Regions from separate parts of the Synechococcus sp. A10-1-5-1 genome, predicted to be linked through region 1. Evidence: predicted binding sites of a transcription regulator. Region 1 holds the regulator's gene; the other holds the start of a gene.
What was found. Region 1 encodes NtcA, which controls nitrogen genes in cyanobacteria. Its sites were predicted from a motif close to GTANCNNNNGNTAC; they were not measured.
Positions count from the first base shown of each region.

Region 2: the regulator NtcA is predicted to act here: its motif matches at 2,741-2,754, upstream of MY494_RS08890 (anthranilate phosphoribosyltransferase family protein).

Region 1 is NZ_CP096032.1:1,277,427-1,285,052, forward strand. Features, by position in the region: gene thyX (FAD-dependent thymidylate synthase) at 1-399, shown strand, start outside; gene dcd (dCTP deaminase) at 403-996, opposite strand; gene MY494_RS07025 (cob(I)yrinic acid a,c-diamide adenosyltransferase) at 996-1,586, opposite strand; gene rph (ribonuclease PH) at 1,704-2,438, shown strand; gene ntcA (global nitrogen regulator NtcA) at 2,504-3,244, shown strand; gene MY494_RS07040 (DUF3084 domain-containing protein) at 3,320-4,477, shown strand; gene MY494_RS07045 (resolvase) at 4,474-4,923, shown strand; gene MY494_RS07050 (DUF3146 family protein) at 4,901-5,158, opposite strand; gene pth (aminoacyl-tRNA hydrolase) at 5,165-5,797, opposite strand; gene MY494_RS07060 (TatA/E family twin arginine-targeting protein translocase) at 5,805-6,056, opposite strand; gene psbH (photosystem II reaction center phosphoprotein PsbH) at 6,061-6,261, opposite strand; gene psbN (photosystem II reaction center protein PsbN) at 6,348-6,488, shown strand; gene MY494_RS07075 (glycoside hydrolase family 38 C-terminal domain-containing protein) at 6,485-7,626, opposite strand, start outside.
Region 2 is NZ_CP096032.1:1,657,397-1,665,022, forward strand. Features, by position in the region: gene MY494_RS08870 (molybdopterin oxidoreductase family protein) at 1-648, shown strand, start outside; gene MY494_RS08875 (nitrate reductase associated protein) at 629-1,096, opposite strand; gene MY494_RS08880 (hypothetical protein) at 1,229-1,390, shown strand; gene MY494_RS08885 (hypothetical protein) at 1,418-1,615, shown strand; gene MY494_RS08890 (anthranilate phosphoribosyltransferase family protein) at 1,625-2,689, opposite strand; gene cynS (cyanase) at 2,913-3,365, shown strand; gene MY494_RS08900 (hypothetical protein) at 3,436-4,221, opposite strand; gene MY494_RS08905 (formate/nitrite transporter family protein) at 4,225-5,115, opposite strand; gene MY494_RS08910 (ferredoxin--nitrite reductase) at 5,171-5,344, opposite strand; gene MY494_RS08915 (ferredoxin--nitrite reductase) at 5,421-6,974, opposite strand; gene MY494_RS08920 (hypothetical protein) at 7,186-7,377, opposite strand; gene MY494_RS08925 (hypothetical protein) at 7,441-7,626, shown strand, end outside.

The DNA of each region.
Region 1 (7,626 bases):
GCCAACGGGGAACTCGAACTGGAAGAGGTCTTCTACCTCCGGCCGGAAGGGCAGTACAGCGATCGACAAGGCAAGAAGTACACCTACACGGCTGAAGAGCGGCAGAAGGATCTCGCCCTCTGCCAAGTGGCCGCTGAGCGCTACCGCGACATGCTGGCGGCCGGCTTCGCGGAAGAACACGCCCGCGGAATCTTGCCCTTCGATTACCGCCAGCACTTTGTGGTGAGCTTCTCGCTGCGGGCGTTCCTGCACTTCATGGACCTGCGCGCCAAGCTCGACGCCCAGGAAGAGATCCGGGTGCTCTGTGACCTGATGTGGCCACACCTCCAGGCCTGGGCCCCAGAGTTTGCGGCTTGGTACGAAAAGAGCCGCCTACACAAGGCGCGTTTGGCTCCCTGAGCCTCAGATTCGCGCCAGGGTGACCCGCTCGGGCTGGTGCTGGTACTTCCCGGCCCGGTCCTTGTAGGTCGTCTCGCAGGGGTCTCCTTCAAAAAAGAGCAGCTGGCAGATGCCCTCATTGGCATAAATCCGGCAGTCCGCACCGGAGGAGTTGCTGAACTCCAAGGTCAGGTGACCTTCCCAGCTGGCCTCAGCTGGAGTGGTGTTGACGATGATTCCCAGGCGGGCATAGGTGCTCTTGCCCAGGCAGATCACGGTGATGTTGGGTGGCACACGCATCTTCTCGAGCGCCACACCCAACCCATAGGAATGGGCCGGGAGGATGAAGTACGAGCCGTCTTCGTCCTCGTGCAAAGGCACGGGCTCCAAGTTGGCTGGATTGAAGCGCTTGGGGTTCATGATCGTGCCAGGCACGTGCCGGAAGATCAGGAACTCCTGGGGGGACAGGCGCAGGTCGTAGCCATAGGACGAGCAGCCAAAGCTCAGAACCGGCTTTTCACTGTTCTCAGGATCGAGATGACGAACCAGCTGCGGCTGAAACGGCTCGAGCATGCCCGCAGCGGCCTGCTCATTGATCCAACGGTCGTTTTTGAGCATTAGAAACCTCGGCGCAGCTGGGTGACCTGATCAGCCATGGCCAACAAAGCCGTGGGCATGGACGGCCCAGTCAGGATCACATCCAGGTGAGAGGGCCGCTGCTCCAGAGCAGAGACCACTTCCACCTCAGTCAGATAGCCCAACTCCACCGCCAGACCGAGCTCATCAAGCACGAGCTGATCGAGCTGACCACCCAGGAACTGCTCCCGGGTGTACTCCCAGATCTCCCTCACGGCCTCCACATCCGCCTGCGACGCAGGCGTGGGCTCCGCCAAGCAACCCGCCACCGCTGGCCTGAGCCACTGCAGACGGCCACAGAGCCAGACGCTGCGCTCGAGGCCTTGATCGACGCCACCTTTGAGAAACTGGCTGACCAGGACACGGCTGCCCAGTCCTGCACTGCGCAAGGCCTGACTGAACACCCCGCTGAAGCTGCCGCGGAACGGCGCTGTGTGCACCTGGAGTTGCCCCTCCTGCTGGGCCGCCAGACGAACGCTGCGGGAAGGAGCAGACGCTGGAATCGAGGCCAGCGGGCGCAGGTGTCCAGCACGGGGCGTAGCGCTGGGAGTGGCTGCAAGGCTGGCCGTCATCGATTGCATGGCTGCCGCTTGGGATCCTGAATGTAGCGGCGTTAGGCCGTCCGGCAAGCAACAAGCACTACCTGTAGTGCAAACACCCGTACCATCAAGACACTGAGTCAGCCCGCAATGAGCAGCACCCAACCTCGGCGGGACGGCCGCGGCGCCATGGATCTGCGCAGCACTCGCTTCGACTGGGATCCGATGGGGTTTGCCCTGAGCTCAGTCACGGTTCACACGGGTCGAACCGCCGTGATCTGCAGCGTTTGCCTCGAGGAAGGCGTCCCGAAATGGCGAAAAGGCTCAGGCAAAGGCTGGCTAAGTGCCGACTACAGACTGCTGCCGGCCAGCACCCCCAGCCGCCAGCCAAGGGAGCTGATGAAGCTGAGCGGCCGCACCCAGGAAATTCAACGCCTGATTGGCCGCAGCCTCAGGGCCTGCCTCGATCTCGAGGCTCTGGGCGAGAGGACGCTGCAGGTCGATTGCGACGTTCTGCAGGCAGACGCCGGGACCCGCACGGCCTCCATTACTGGAGCCTGGGCCGCCTTGGCCCTGGGACTGCGCCGGCTCGAGCAGCGGGGGGTACTGGAGCGCTCTCCCCTAATCGGCCAGGTGGCAGCGGTCTCGGTTGGCCTGGTCGATGGGAACGCGCTACTGGATCTGGACTACAGCGAAGACAGCCGAGCCGAGGTGGATTTGAACGTGGTGATGAATCAAGAGCAGCATTTGCTCGAAATTCAGGGCACCGCAGAGGGCGCACCCTTCAGTCGCCAACAGCTTTCTACCCTGGTTGACCTGGCCGAAGCTGGAATCCAGCGCCTTCTGAGCGCTCAGAGCCAGGCCTTGGCAGAAGCCCCGAATTAGTTTCAATGGCTACATGGCTGCCCTGGACTGATCCGTAGGTTCCAAAACACATCAGTCGCGCTGACATGGTTGTGGCCACGCAAGGATTCAGCCGCTACTCCCCTAGCCCCACTACCGGTACGTCCGTGATCGCACCGATCGCGGGCAGTCCGCTACCGCCTAATGCAACGCTCCTGGATGTGATCCGGGGCCTCAGCGGCAGCACGACGGAAATCGTCGAGCGCGGCAAAACGATCTTTTTCCCTGGGGATCCAGCCGAGAAGGTCTACCTCCTCAAACGCGGAGCAGTCCGCCTCTCCCGCGTGTACGAATCGGGCGAGGAGATCACGGTGGCGCTCCTGAGGGAAAACAGCCTGTTCGGGGTGCTCTCCCTGCTGACCGGCCAGCGCTCGGATCGCTTCTATCACTCCATTGCTTTCACCCGCGTCGAGCTGGTGACAGCCCCCGCCACCTCGGTGCGGAAGGCCATTGAGCAAGACCCCGCGGTGGGCCTGCTGCTGCTGCAGGGCCTGTCCTCTCGGATCCTGCAAACCGAGACCATGATCGAAACCCTCACCCACCGCGACATGTCCTCGCGACTGGTGAGTTTCCTGCTGGTGCTCTGCCGCGACTTTGGGGTTCCCAGCAGCGAAGGCATCACGATCGACCTGCGTCTCTCCCACCAGGCCATCGCCGAAGCGATTGGATCCACCCGGGTCACCATCACACGCCTGCTGGGTGACTTACGCAACGACGGTCTGGTGCAAATCGATCGCAAGAAAATCACCGTTTTCGATCCCTTGGCCCTCGCCAAACGCTTCAGCTAAACGGCTGAACTGGTGGCTGATCCCAGCTGATTTCCCACCGCCTGCAACCGATACTGACCGTCGTCGCCCAACGTCGTGTCCGGCTGGATCCTCATCCTGGCGCTGCTCATCCTCGGGGGAGTGCTCTCCACCCTGGGAGATCGCTTGGGATCCAAGGTCGGCAAGGCGCGTCTGAGCTTGTTTCGGCTGCGGCCCAAGAAGACGGCCGTGGTCATCACGGTCCTGACCGGCAGCTTGATCAGCGCGATCTCGCTCGGTCTGATGCTGCTCGTCAGTGATCGCCTGCGCACGGGGCTGTTCGAACTCGATCAGATCGAGCAGCGCTTGCGGGACAGCCGCAACGACTTGGCACAGAGCCGCACTGCCCTTCTCAGTGCAGAGAAGGAACGCAGCGAGGCCCAAAGCCAACTCAAGGTGGTGGCCCAGCAGGCCAGCCGACTCCAACGGGAACTGGCCCCGCTGATGGAGCAACGCCGGCAACTGGAAGCCGAGCGCGATCGCCTCAGCCGCGACATCGCGGCCAAGGATGCAGACCTGCAACGCAACCGCTCTGAGCTCGCCAAGCTGAACAGCAAGATCAAGAGCAGCAGCCAAGAACTGGAGCGCCTCGAGCGCAATCTGATTGCCCTACGGCAAGGCGATGTGGTGATCAGCAGCGGCCAACTCCTCGAGGTCGCCAAGGTGCGAATCGAGAAACCCAGCCAGGCCAGGGAGGTGATTCACGCGCTGCTGCAACGCACGAATCTGAACGTCTACCAACGGGTGCTGCCCGGGGAGACACCCAACCGCCAAATCCTCCTGGTCCCGCGCAGCGACATCAGCAAATTGGAGACGACCCTCAGCAAGAGAGGTGAGTGGGTGGTCAGTCTGATCTCGGCCGCCAACGTGCTCAAGGGCGAGCGTCAGGTGGTGGCTTTCCCGGATGTCAGGCCCAACAAGCGGGTCGTTCGCAGCGGTGAGCAACTGGCCACCACCGTCCTGGAGATCGATGAACGATCACCAGATCAGGTGCGCAGCCGCCTCAACCTGCTCCTAGCCGCGGCCTTCACCCGCGCCCAACGCCAAGGGGCTCTAGCCAATGGCCTCCAATTCGACCCGGCGCGCCTCAGCCAACTGGCCGACGCCCTGGTGAACCGTCCCCAGGGAAAGACGGCGAAACTCGAGGCCGTCTCCAGAGCCAACAGCGATCTGGCCGACCCCATTGCCGTGGCCATCCGCTGGCAAAGCCCATGAGCACTTGGCTCGGCCTGGACCCAGGCCTCAGCAAATGTGGATTGGCCTTGTGTGACCAGGTCGCCGGGATGGTCAACGTCGCCGCAGTGCTCTCTCCTGAGGACTGCCTGGCTCAAATTCAGATCTGGCAGGTTGACCCTGGCCTCGAAGCGGTGGTGCTCGGCAACGGAACGGGCAGCAAACACTGGCAACAACAGCTCATCGCCCTCGGCCTCAGCGTCCACGTGACCCCTGAAGCTGGAACCACCCTGGCCGCACGCTCACGCTACTGGCAGCTGGAACCGCCTCAAGGCTGGCGGCGATTACTGCCGGAGGGCCTCAGGCTGCCCCCACGGGACTACGACGATGTGGTCGCGCAGCTGCTGCTGGAACGCCATTGGGGCACTGAACTCAGACGTTCTCCTGGCTTGCCCCTGCTGCGCCTCAAAACTTCGCGCGAACGTTGAAGGCGTAGTCCCCACCAGCCTCCAGCTGGTAGTCGGTTTTCAGCAGGAAGCGCAGCAACGCGTCCTGAATCAAAGCCCGGCCCAGGGAGGGCTCCACCTGCAGCTCGCCGCGATCAAAGAACCAGGCGAAGGTCCACTGAAATCCACCAGCACTGACCTCACCCTCGAGCACCCGCTGGCTAAAGCTTTGGCGCAGCACCCGCAATTGCGCCGTCGTGGTGGGGAGGCGACTCACGCGGACTCAGGCAGTGGGTTGCTCGACCAGCTTGGCTGCAGAGGGAGCAACAAAACCGTTGAGCCTGTTACCAGCCCGCTCAAACCCCAGGCGTTGAATCAGATCGAGGCCAGACAAGACCTCATCAATGACTTCCCCAAGAACCGGCTGTTCGGCGACTGCAAAGCGGCCGAGCACGTGGCCAACGGTGCGCTGTTTGCGCTCAACTGGGTTCAGTGCAGGGGCACCAATCCCAATCCGAAGGCGAGGAAACTCTTGACTCCCGAGATGGGAAATGGTGCTGCGCAAGCCGTTGTGTCCCCCAGCACCACCCGAGAGCCTCAAGCGCAATCGACCAAGGGGAAGATCCATGTCATCCACAAGGATCAGCATCTGAGCCGGTTCAAACCCAAACCAATCGAGAGCCGCCCGAATCGAGCGACCGCTGTCGTTCATGTAGGTCTGGGGCATCAACAAACGCAAACGCTCTGCACCTTGCCCCACTTCAGCCAGCAAGCCATGCAACTTGGACTGCTGCTTAAAGCTGCTGTTTTGACGCTTCGCCAACTGCTCAAGCGCCATGAAACCGACGTTGTGGCGGGTGCCTGCGTACTTCTCGCCCGGGTTACCCAAACCAACAACAAGACTCAAAGGAGTCATGAATGCCTCAACCGGCCGCTTGCTCGTCTTCGGCCTTGAGTTGAGGCTGCGAATCGGGAGTTGCCTGAGTGACTTCAGCTTCCACGGTGTCGACGGCCTTACGGAACTCCTGCTCAAATTCCTTCGAGGCGGACTGGAAGCCCTTCAAGGTTTTCCCAAGGGTGCGACCCAATTCAGGGAGGCGCTTGGGACCAAACACCAAAAGACCAACGGCGGCAATCACCGCCATCTCAGGAAGTCCGATCCCAAACACGTTCATCGAATCAGCCGATGCCGTTCCAGTTCACGGTGATGCCGTCGAGGATCAGCGACTTGTTGTACAGCTGGAGGATCACCAGCAGGAACACCAGGAACAGGGCCATGAACACGCCCATCACTGGAGTGGTACCCCAGCCAGGCACAACCTTGCCGTACTCGGAGTTCAGGGGACGCAGCAGATCTCCCAGGCGGGTGCGTTGAGCCATGACGGGCTGTGCTCTCTGGCAAGGAGTAGGTCTCGTTACTATAAGGGGCCTGGCTGCTCGAGCGGCCGGCCCCGTCGAGAGTTGTGATGGAAACCACCTCCCCAGCCATGTCAGTGGCACTGGCCGTCTTGGTCGTGCTGCTGGGCCTGACCGGCTTCGGGATCTACACCGCTTTTGGACCACCGTCGAAGCAGCTCAGCGACCCCTTCGACGACCACGAGGACTAGTCGCATTCCAACTCCAGAGCCAGCAGCTGCCACGGCTTGAGCACAAGGCCTCCGCGCGTCCATGTCTCACTGTCTCCCCGACGCCAGCGCCAGTTGGAGACCAGGGTCCATCGCTGTCGCTGGGGACTCAGGTTCTGCAGCCGCAGCGCTAGTCGCCCTGGGCGAGACCCCGGCCTGCAACTGAGAACCCGTACCTGGGCATGGGCCCAGTCGACGCCCTCCAACAGGTCGATTGAACCGGCGATCTCGTCCTGACCATTGACCTCCTGGGCGCGATGTGGAGCAGGCCGAATCCAAAGGGGCTCGCGAAAACGTCCTGCCAAACGGGGCACTCCAGCCGAACTCCAGCCGTGCCGAGAGGGGTACAACGCGAGGCGAAGGCGCTGGATGCCGTTATCGCCAGAGGGATCCGGCCAGGTGGGAGCCCGCAGCAAAGAGACGCCCAGCTGATCTGAAGTCACGGAGACCCCCTGGGGACCATCCAGCAAGACCGCCAGACCTCCCGCACCCGCTTTGGACTGGCTGGCCACCCAGCTGATCGCCGTCACTTCCCAGCGGGCTTGCTCCCTCTGCGTCAAGGCGTGGGCCGGCCGCTCGAGGACCCCAGCGGAGGTATCAGCGGCGTAGCGCTCGGCCCCTTGCGCCAACGGCAACTCCAGCCGCAGGAGCTCATGGCGCTGGCGCCAATCGACCGTCAAGGTCAACTCCACATACGGAGAAGCAGCCCGCAGCTGAATGTCGAGCCGAAGCGAGCTTTGCCCGCAGCGGCCTCGAGCCACAAACCGGCAGCAGAGCGGTCCTTGCTCCACCAGCTCTGGAGCCCCCTGCCATGAGAGGGGCAAGGGGTGATCGCGGTAGTCCGCCGCGATGTCCCAGGCATCCCAAAACTCCCCCTGATCGCGCCAACGGCGCCATTGGATGGGCCCTGAGAGTTGCGGCACACCATCGCCCCCCCAGAGCTGCTGGATGCCGTCCGCCCCGATCTCCACCTGCACCAACCCGTTGCCCAATCGCCAGGTCTCACCGGTGGCCTCCAGGGCAACCGGATGCGTGATGTCCGCAGTGGGCTGCACGAGGCGATCGGCACGCTCGAGGGGGATCGCCTGAAGGCCAGCGGGCAGGGGGAGTTGAACCCAGG
Region 2 (7,626 bases), 380 kb from region 1:
ACGGTGGGCCGACTCTGTGATGTCTCCGGTCTCAGTCACGCTTTGTTGGAGGAGGCGGGCCCGCAGCAGTGGCCCTTCCCCGCGGGGGCATCAGCCAGCAGCGAGGCCAAGCGGCTCTACAGCGACCATCAATTCGCAACGCCTTCGGGTCGTGCCCGCTTCTGCACGGATCAACCCATGGGTCTGGCGGAGCCCCCCTGCGAGACCTACCCGTTGGTGCTCACCGTGGGCCGGTATCTCGGTCAGTGGCACACGATGACCCGCACGGGGAAGGTCGAGCGGTTGCAGACCATGCACCCGAAGCCTCTGTTGGAGGTGCATCCGCAAGATGCCTTGGAGCTGCAGTTAAAGGATGGGGAGCTCGCCGCCGTGAGCTCCCGCCGCGGACACATCACGGCGACGGTGAAGGTCACCGATCGCATCCGCCGGGGCTCGGTGTTTCTGCCGATGCATTGGGGGTTCACCCAGGAGAACGCCTGTGAGGCCAACACCTTGATGCACGATCAGGCCTGCCCGGTTTCCAAGCAGCCCGAACTCAAGGCCTGCGCCGTGATCGTTGCTCCAGCGGTGTCGGTGGTGAAGCCGCTCGAGCAGGAGGCCGGACGGCTCGAGGCACTCCGCCGCTGGTTTACGCCAGCACTTCGCTGAAGGCCGCCTCCAGGTTGTGGTGGTCATGCCCCGGCCGCGCCAGCTTGCAGAGGGCAAAGCGCTCGAGCTCGCTGAGGGCGGACCACTGCTCGGGCTGGAGGGTGATGCCGCGGTTCTGGGCGGCGGCGGTGAGGAGCTCGGGGATCTCGAGGGGGTTCTGCCAGGTCTCCCCGGTTGAGATCGGCAGCGTTTTGGCCTGACCGTCGGCCATGGACTCGGTGCACGCCAGCAGGTGTTGGCGCAGTTGAGCGAGGCCCTCCGGCGTGTCCTCCCAGTCGACGAGGCTCTGCCGTTGCGTTTGGTTCAGGGCCAGCCAGTGGTTGAGCTTGAGCTTGACGCCACAGAGATCCAGCTTGCGGCGCACGCAGAGGGGAATGCAGCGCCAATTGCCGATGAAATCGCTCTCGAAGTCAAAGCAATGGCTTGCCGAGGGGGCCTCAGAGGTCACGGCCAGACGGGGTTCTGGTAGTGATTTTGACGCTTCTGGGGATTGCTGGCAGTGGGGTGAACGGTTTGGTGTCAACGGCACCCAAATGCGTCCGTTGATCTCTTCAAACTCACCTCAATCAACCGCTCTGCCATGCGTCTCGCCGTTGCTCTTGGGGTGTTGCTGGGCGGTTCCCATGGCTGGCTGAGCAGCGATCGTCTGTTGGCCGGCGCAGCCGCTTGGTCCATCGCACCGGCGGCTTCCACAACGTTTTGGACTGGTTCAGCTGGCGATGGCTGGCTGGCGTCTCCATAGTGGTTGGGTCGAATCCCTTCTGCCGTCATGGCAACCAAAACTGGAGTCGCGGCTCAGGGCCGCCATCCCCTGACCATTGCTACGGGTTTCGTCGGAGCCTTTGTTGTGGCGTCCTTGGGCGTTCAGCTCATCCGTAGCGCTTCCGTCTCGACCTCTGCACCCGCTTCGGTGCAGCCCGTGATCGCTGGTCAAGCCGCGATGTGGCAAGTCCTGGGCGAGCGCTGAGTTCGCTTGTCAACCCATCTCCTGGCGGAGCCGTTGGAGATGGGTCATGACGGCCCCTGAGCTGAGCAGTTCCCGGCAACGCTCCAGTCCGTTGGCATGGGTGCTCTCAAGACCCGCCTGCCATACATAGGTGCCGGCATTCCAGATCAGAGCAGTCGCGAGTTCCCCTTGCCCGCCAAGGGCGGCTGCGGCTTGGCTGCTCCAGGTCTCCAGTCCTTCCCAGAGGGGATCAGCCCCGTAGCAACCGTTGTCCCTGGGGTGGAGGATCTGGCGTCCCTCGTCCTCGGGGCCTGGTCGGCCGGTGACGCAAGCCCGGCTGATGGGCAGATCGGTGCTTCCTTCGAGACCTTTCACGGTGAGCACGTTGGTTTCTCCGGCGAGTTCGAGTGCTTTCCAGGCCCGCGCTTCGGTGGGTGGGTGCACAAAGCCACTGACCAGGAGATGCTCGCCTTGGTGCGCAGTCCAGAGCAGTTCCAGGCTCGCGAGGGGTGGCCTCTTGCCAAGGTCCTCTCGATAGGGAATCAGGGATTCGGCATCGGGTAGGTGATCGGGTTGATGCACCAGGGCCAGATCGCAGCACTGGAGCTTCTCTTGCACCCAGGCAACACTGCGGCCGGCCAGTTGGAGCCCCAGGGCGGCGAAGAGCTCCATGGCCGTGATTCCGTACTTCACCGGAATCCGGCCGGCCCCTTGCAGGACCACGGGTAGCCCGGCGCTGGAGAGCACTAGAGCGGTGAGCGGATAAATCGGGGCCGTTCGGGTCCGCCCGTCGAAGGGCATGCCGAAGCTGATGGCCGGCTTCTCGGTCCTGAGTTGAGGGCCCCGCTGGCGGTAAACATCGAGCATCCCGGTGAGTTCCTGGGGTTCGGGCCGGCGGATGCGGTGGGCGATCAGGAAGGCACCGATTTGGGCCGGACTGGCCGCTCCGTCGAGCATGAGCTCGAGGGCATGGGCGGCCTCTTCACGGCTGAGGCCACGGCTGGTGTGCTCGCCACTGCCTACCTTTTGCAGGTACGCCTTGAATGTTGCTCGGCCTTGGGGCGTGCTGTCGGTGACGGGTGCGGCGACGGTCATGCCGACAGAGGGACACTGAATTGATTTTCTGTGGCCACAGGACCGGTTCTGGTAGCAGCGGCTACTAATCGGTTGCCGGCTCCGTAGCAACGGCTGCGCAGCGCGTGCGCAACTGCGGCGATTCTTGTTGCTGAACGGATGGCAGATAGCGCTCCATTCTGTTCGCTCCTCTCATCGCTATTAGCCTGTCTCCATGACGGTTACACCTGTTTCCATGCCCTCGCTGGCTGCTCCTTCGCCAGCCACAATCACCGCCACCTTGATGGCAGCAAAGAAGGCCAAGGGCCTCAGCTTTGCCGACCTGGAATCCGCGCTGGGTCGTGACGAGGTTTGGATTGCTTCGTTGTTCTATGGCCAGTCCACCGCCTCGCCCGAAGAGGCTCAGAAGCTCGCTGAACTGTTGAGCCTTGATCACGCCATTGCCGAGGCCCTGCAAGCCTTCCCGACCAAGGGTGGCCTGGATCCTGTGATCCCCACCGACCCACTGATCTATCGCTTCTACGAGATCATGCAGGTCTATGGAATGCCCCTGAAGGACGTCATTCAAGAGAAGTTTGGCGACGGCATCATGAGTGCCATCGACTTCACTCTGGATGTCGACAAAGTTGAAGATCCCGCTGGTGATCGCGTCAAGGTCACCATGTGCGGCAAATTCCTTCCCTATAAAAAGTGGTGAGTTGATCTCCCCATGCAAAAGCCCCCGCAAGGGGGGCTTTTTTTATGGTCACAAACCTCAGAGTGAAAACCTAGGCATTGATGGCTTGTTCAATCCAGGCGCGATGTCGGATCTGGGCCTTGAGCTGACGCTCCAGCGGCTCTTCGAGCACTGTGCCGGCTAGCTGGCTGCGTAGGGCTAGCAAGTGTTGGCAGCTCTCGAGGCTGCCGATGCAACCGAGGGCTTGAAGAGCTGTCTCAGCCACACCTGGCAGTGCATCCGGGCTGATGCGGCTGCTGATCGCCTCTAAGACGACGGGTTCGTTGCGCCTTTGCAAAAGCTTGATTGTGGCGATGACAACCTCGGACCGGAAATCCTCCAGGAGTGGGGTCGTCAGCCGCAGAACTTCGCTGGCTTCGAGGCTGCGGTTGCGGAAGGTCAGCAGCGTCAGTCCTGCCAGGCGATGGCTTTGGCCAGGGGCCCTCAGTGCGTCTTCGATGATCGTGATGTCGATCAGGTTTCCCCAGCAACCCAGCGCTTCAAGCACCTCAGGCTCAAGCTCGCCGGCATTCGGAAGCCAGGCCAAGAGTTGCTCGCAGGCTTGGGGGTGGTGACAGATGCCCAGGGCGCGGATCAGCGGTCTCGTGATGCCCTGCGATTGGCAGAGGGGAAGGATCCAATCGATAGCCTCGGGTCCAGCCATCCCCAAGCGCTCAGCGAGGCTGAGGGCGAGGGATGGATCACAGACCCGAGGCAGAAGATTGCTCAGTTCCTCAAGGGAGAGGGGCTGCCGCCGCCAGCGTCCCAGCCGCTCGCTTAAAGCAGCTTCCTCCAACGGTGAGAGGAGCCCGGAAACGGAGGCGACAGCGGTTCCCACGGATCAGCGAGCCCCCAGCTCAGCGGCCAGCTCGCGCTCGAGCTTGTCGTCGTGCTCGTTAGGCAGAACGTTGGCCATCTTGGTGCGATGGGTGCTGTAGAAGAGCATTCCGATGAACACCATCCCGCCGACGATGTTGCCAAGGGTGACGGGGATGAAGTTCCAGACGATCACCTTGCCGAAGGGGACGCCAGAGCCCAGCAGGGGACCGGCGGTGTGAAGGAACTGGTTCACCACGATGTGCTCCATGCCCATCGTTTGGAAGGCCGTGATCGGCAGCCAGCAGGCGAGCAGTTTGCCGGGGACGCTCTTGCTCACCAAGGCCATGGTCACGCCCAGGCAGACGAGCCAGTTAGCGACCAATCCGCGTAGGAAAGCCAGGAAGAAGCCAGTGCTGCCGAGGGCTTCGTACTTGGTGATGACGTTGAGCTTGTTCAGTTTGATGATAGTGGCGGCCACGACCTGCCAGCCCTTGCCACCATCGGCAGCGGCCAGAGGTTCAACGGTGCCAGCGCTGGTGAGGCTGACCCACATGATCAGCGCCACCACCAAGGTGCCGATGAAGTTGCCGATCCAGACCCAGGTCCAGTTGCGGAAGGTGGAGCCCCAGCTCGCCTTGCCCGCCCAAACGCTCATGGGCAGCAGGGCGAAGTTGCCAGTGACGAGCTCCATGCCGAAGAGCACGATGCTGGCGAAACCGAAGGGGAAGAGCAGCGAGCCCAGGAAGGGCATCTTGCTCTGGGCGGCCACAGTCAGAGCAAGAATGACGGCGAGGCCAAGGATGGCGCCGGAATAGAAACCGCGGATCAGCAGGTTCTTGACGCTGACCGTGGCCTTTTTGCCGCCGGCGGCAATCATGCCGTCGACGAGCTCGTTGGGTAAGACGTAGTCCATTTGTGAGGCTGTAGCGCTCATGTGCCGCTATAGAGAAGGTGGATGGGTGGTGGACTTAACCGCTGATGCGGTTCATCAAGCGAGAAACGATGTCTTGACTGCCGTTGGGCCGATTGACCGGAGCTTTGTCGTCGCCACTGCTGCTGATCCAATTGACAAAGCGAGAAAAAAGATCGCGTTTGTTTGGGTTTGTTTGTGATGTCATGTTGAGGATCCAGGTGTCATCCAATTGAGGGCAGGCTTCAGAAGACAGGAGCGCCTGATCTCAAAAACTGTGGCTAATTTGTATTGACGACTGCGGTGTTCTAAGTCCGAGGCTTGGCGCCAAACTGTTCAATTAGAACTTCTTTGAGGACCGCTTGGATTTGACTCGCCGGTATTCCTTTGCGGTGCATTTCACCGACCTGTGGATTGGCGCCTTGTGAACCGCCAATGGTGAGGTTGTAGCCCTCGCCCATGCCGCCGTCGGGTTGTTTGGTTTTGGTCCCGGTGAGGCCGATGGCTCCCATGTAGGCCTGGCCGCAGGTGTTCGGGCAGCCTGTCCAGTGGATCTTCAGCTCCTCCGGCAGAACCAATTCGCGATCGAGGGCCTCAGCGGCTGCGAGGGCCTGATCTTTGGTGTTGGTGAGGGCAAAGCTGCAGTAGGTGTTGCCGGTGCAGCTCACGGTTCCAGCGGCGATGTGGCTGGGGTGGAGGCTGAAGCGCTGCAGCAGTGGCTCGGCCTCAAAGGCCTGGAGTTGGGTGCTGGCGATGCCGGTGAAGATGACGTTCTGATCTTCCGTGAGCCGGACTGAACCATCGCCATGGCGCTCGGCAAGTGCGGCGATGTCCTGGAAGTCTTCGGCGCGCAGGCGGCCGACGGGGATATGGACGCCGGCGTAGTGCAGGTCCTCTTGTTTCTGAGGGTGGATGCCGTAGTGGGAGCGGGGTTCGGCATCAAAGACTGAGCCCGGATCGGGGGTGAGGGGGCCGAAGCGCTCTTCAACCATGGCCCGGAATGTCTCCAGCCCCACCTCGTCGAGGTACAGACGGAAGCGGCCCTTGGGGCGCTTGTCCCGTTCACCGTTGTCGCGCCAGATCTTGATGACGGCCTCGGTGATCGCGCAGATCTGATCCGGCTTGACCCAGGCATTCAAGGGAACGGCGTAGGCGTTCATCTGAGAGGAAAGAATGCCGCCAATCCAGACGCCAAACCCCATCTCACCGTTGTTCTCAACGGGGTGGAAGGCGATGTCGTTGTGGAGCAGGAAGTTGTCGCGGGCGCCGGCAACGGCCGTGTTCCATTTCCGCGGCAGGTTGGAGAACTCGGGGTTCCCCTGGTGGTTGCTGGTGAGGAAGTTCTCGAGCTCCTGGGTGTAGGGCCGCGTGTCCACAATTTCCAGGGGATCGATGCCGGCGATCGGGTTGCCGGTGACGTTCCGCGGGTTGTCGAAGGCGGACTGAATCGTGGTCAGGCCGACCGCTTTGAGTTGACCCAGGATCTCGGGCAGGTCCTCGAGGAGGATGCCGCGCATCTGAATGTTCTGGCGCGTCGTGATGTCGGCGCTGCCGTTGCTGCCGTAGCGGGCAACGACATTGCCGACGACCCGCAGTTGCTCGGCGGAGATCACCCCGTTGGGGACCCGCAAGCGCATCATGAAGAGCCCCGGTGTCTTGGGTCTCCAGAACATGCCGTACCACTTCAGGCGCAACTGAAGGTCGGTCTCGTCAACGTTTTCCCAACCCAGTTGGGCGAATTTTTCAATCTCACTGCCAACAAGCAGGCCATCTTTGGCTGCTTTGTTCTGCTCGATCTTGTTGAGCTTTTTGCCTTCGAGCCAGCTGGGCAGTGTGTTGGACAGTGTTGGCGTTGCCACCATGGGAAATCGGTTCAGATGAAGTCAGCAACTGAGCCGTTTCCAAAGAAATGAACGACTAGTGGGATGAATGAAATCACTCGCCCTGTCACCTCTTGTGTCGCCGTTGCTACGGATCGAGGTTGTTCGCGGGGAGTGGAGAAAAGGGTGTCAACGGATACCTAAAGGGGACCCGTCTTCCGGGTTGATGGTGTCGCTTTCCGCTTCTGGTAGCTCAGTATTGGCGTCCGATTTCGCCCAGCATCCGGGTCGCACCGTTGCGAATCATTTGCCAGACCTTTCCCATGGCGGCGAGGTCGGCGTCCAGCTCACGCCTCCAGTGCGGGACGGGCTGCATCTGCCGGTAGCGGGGACGTTCGTAGGCAGGCCGTCGGCGGGAGCTGGGCAGGGGGCGAGTGGATGGCATCGTGAACCTATGGATCCGGTGGTAGCGACTCCATCAGCAGGGCCGGGGTGCTGGCGGTGGCCGTTGCTACCGAAGCCCGTTGCTGGCGAGCACTCCCCCCTACTCCTGGTCGTTCATGGCCATGCCGGTGGTCAGATCCCAGAGGTTCTGGAGGATCTGGTTTCCGAGTTGGCCCGGGGCCGTCAGGCTCCCGTTTGGATGCAGGCTCTGACCGCGGATCCCCTGGAGCTGCCCCCAGGCCTGCCGCTG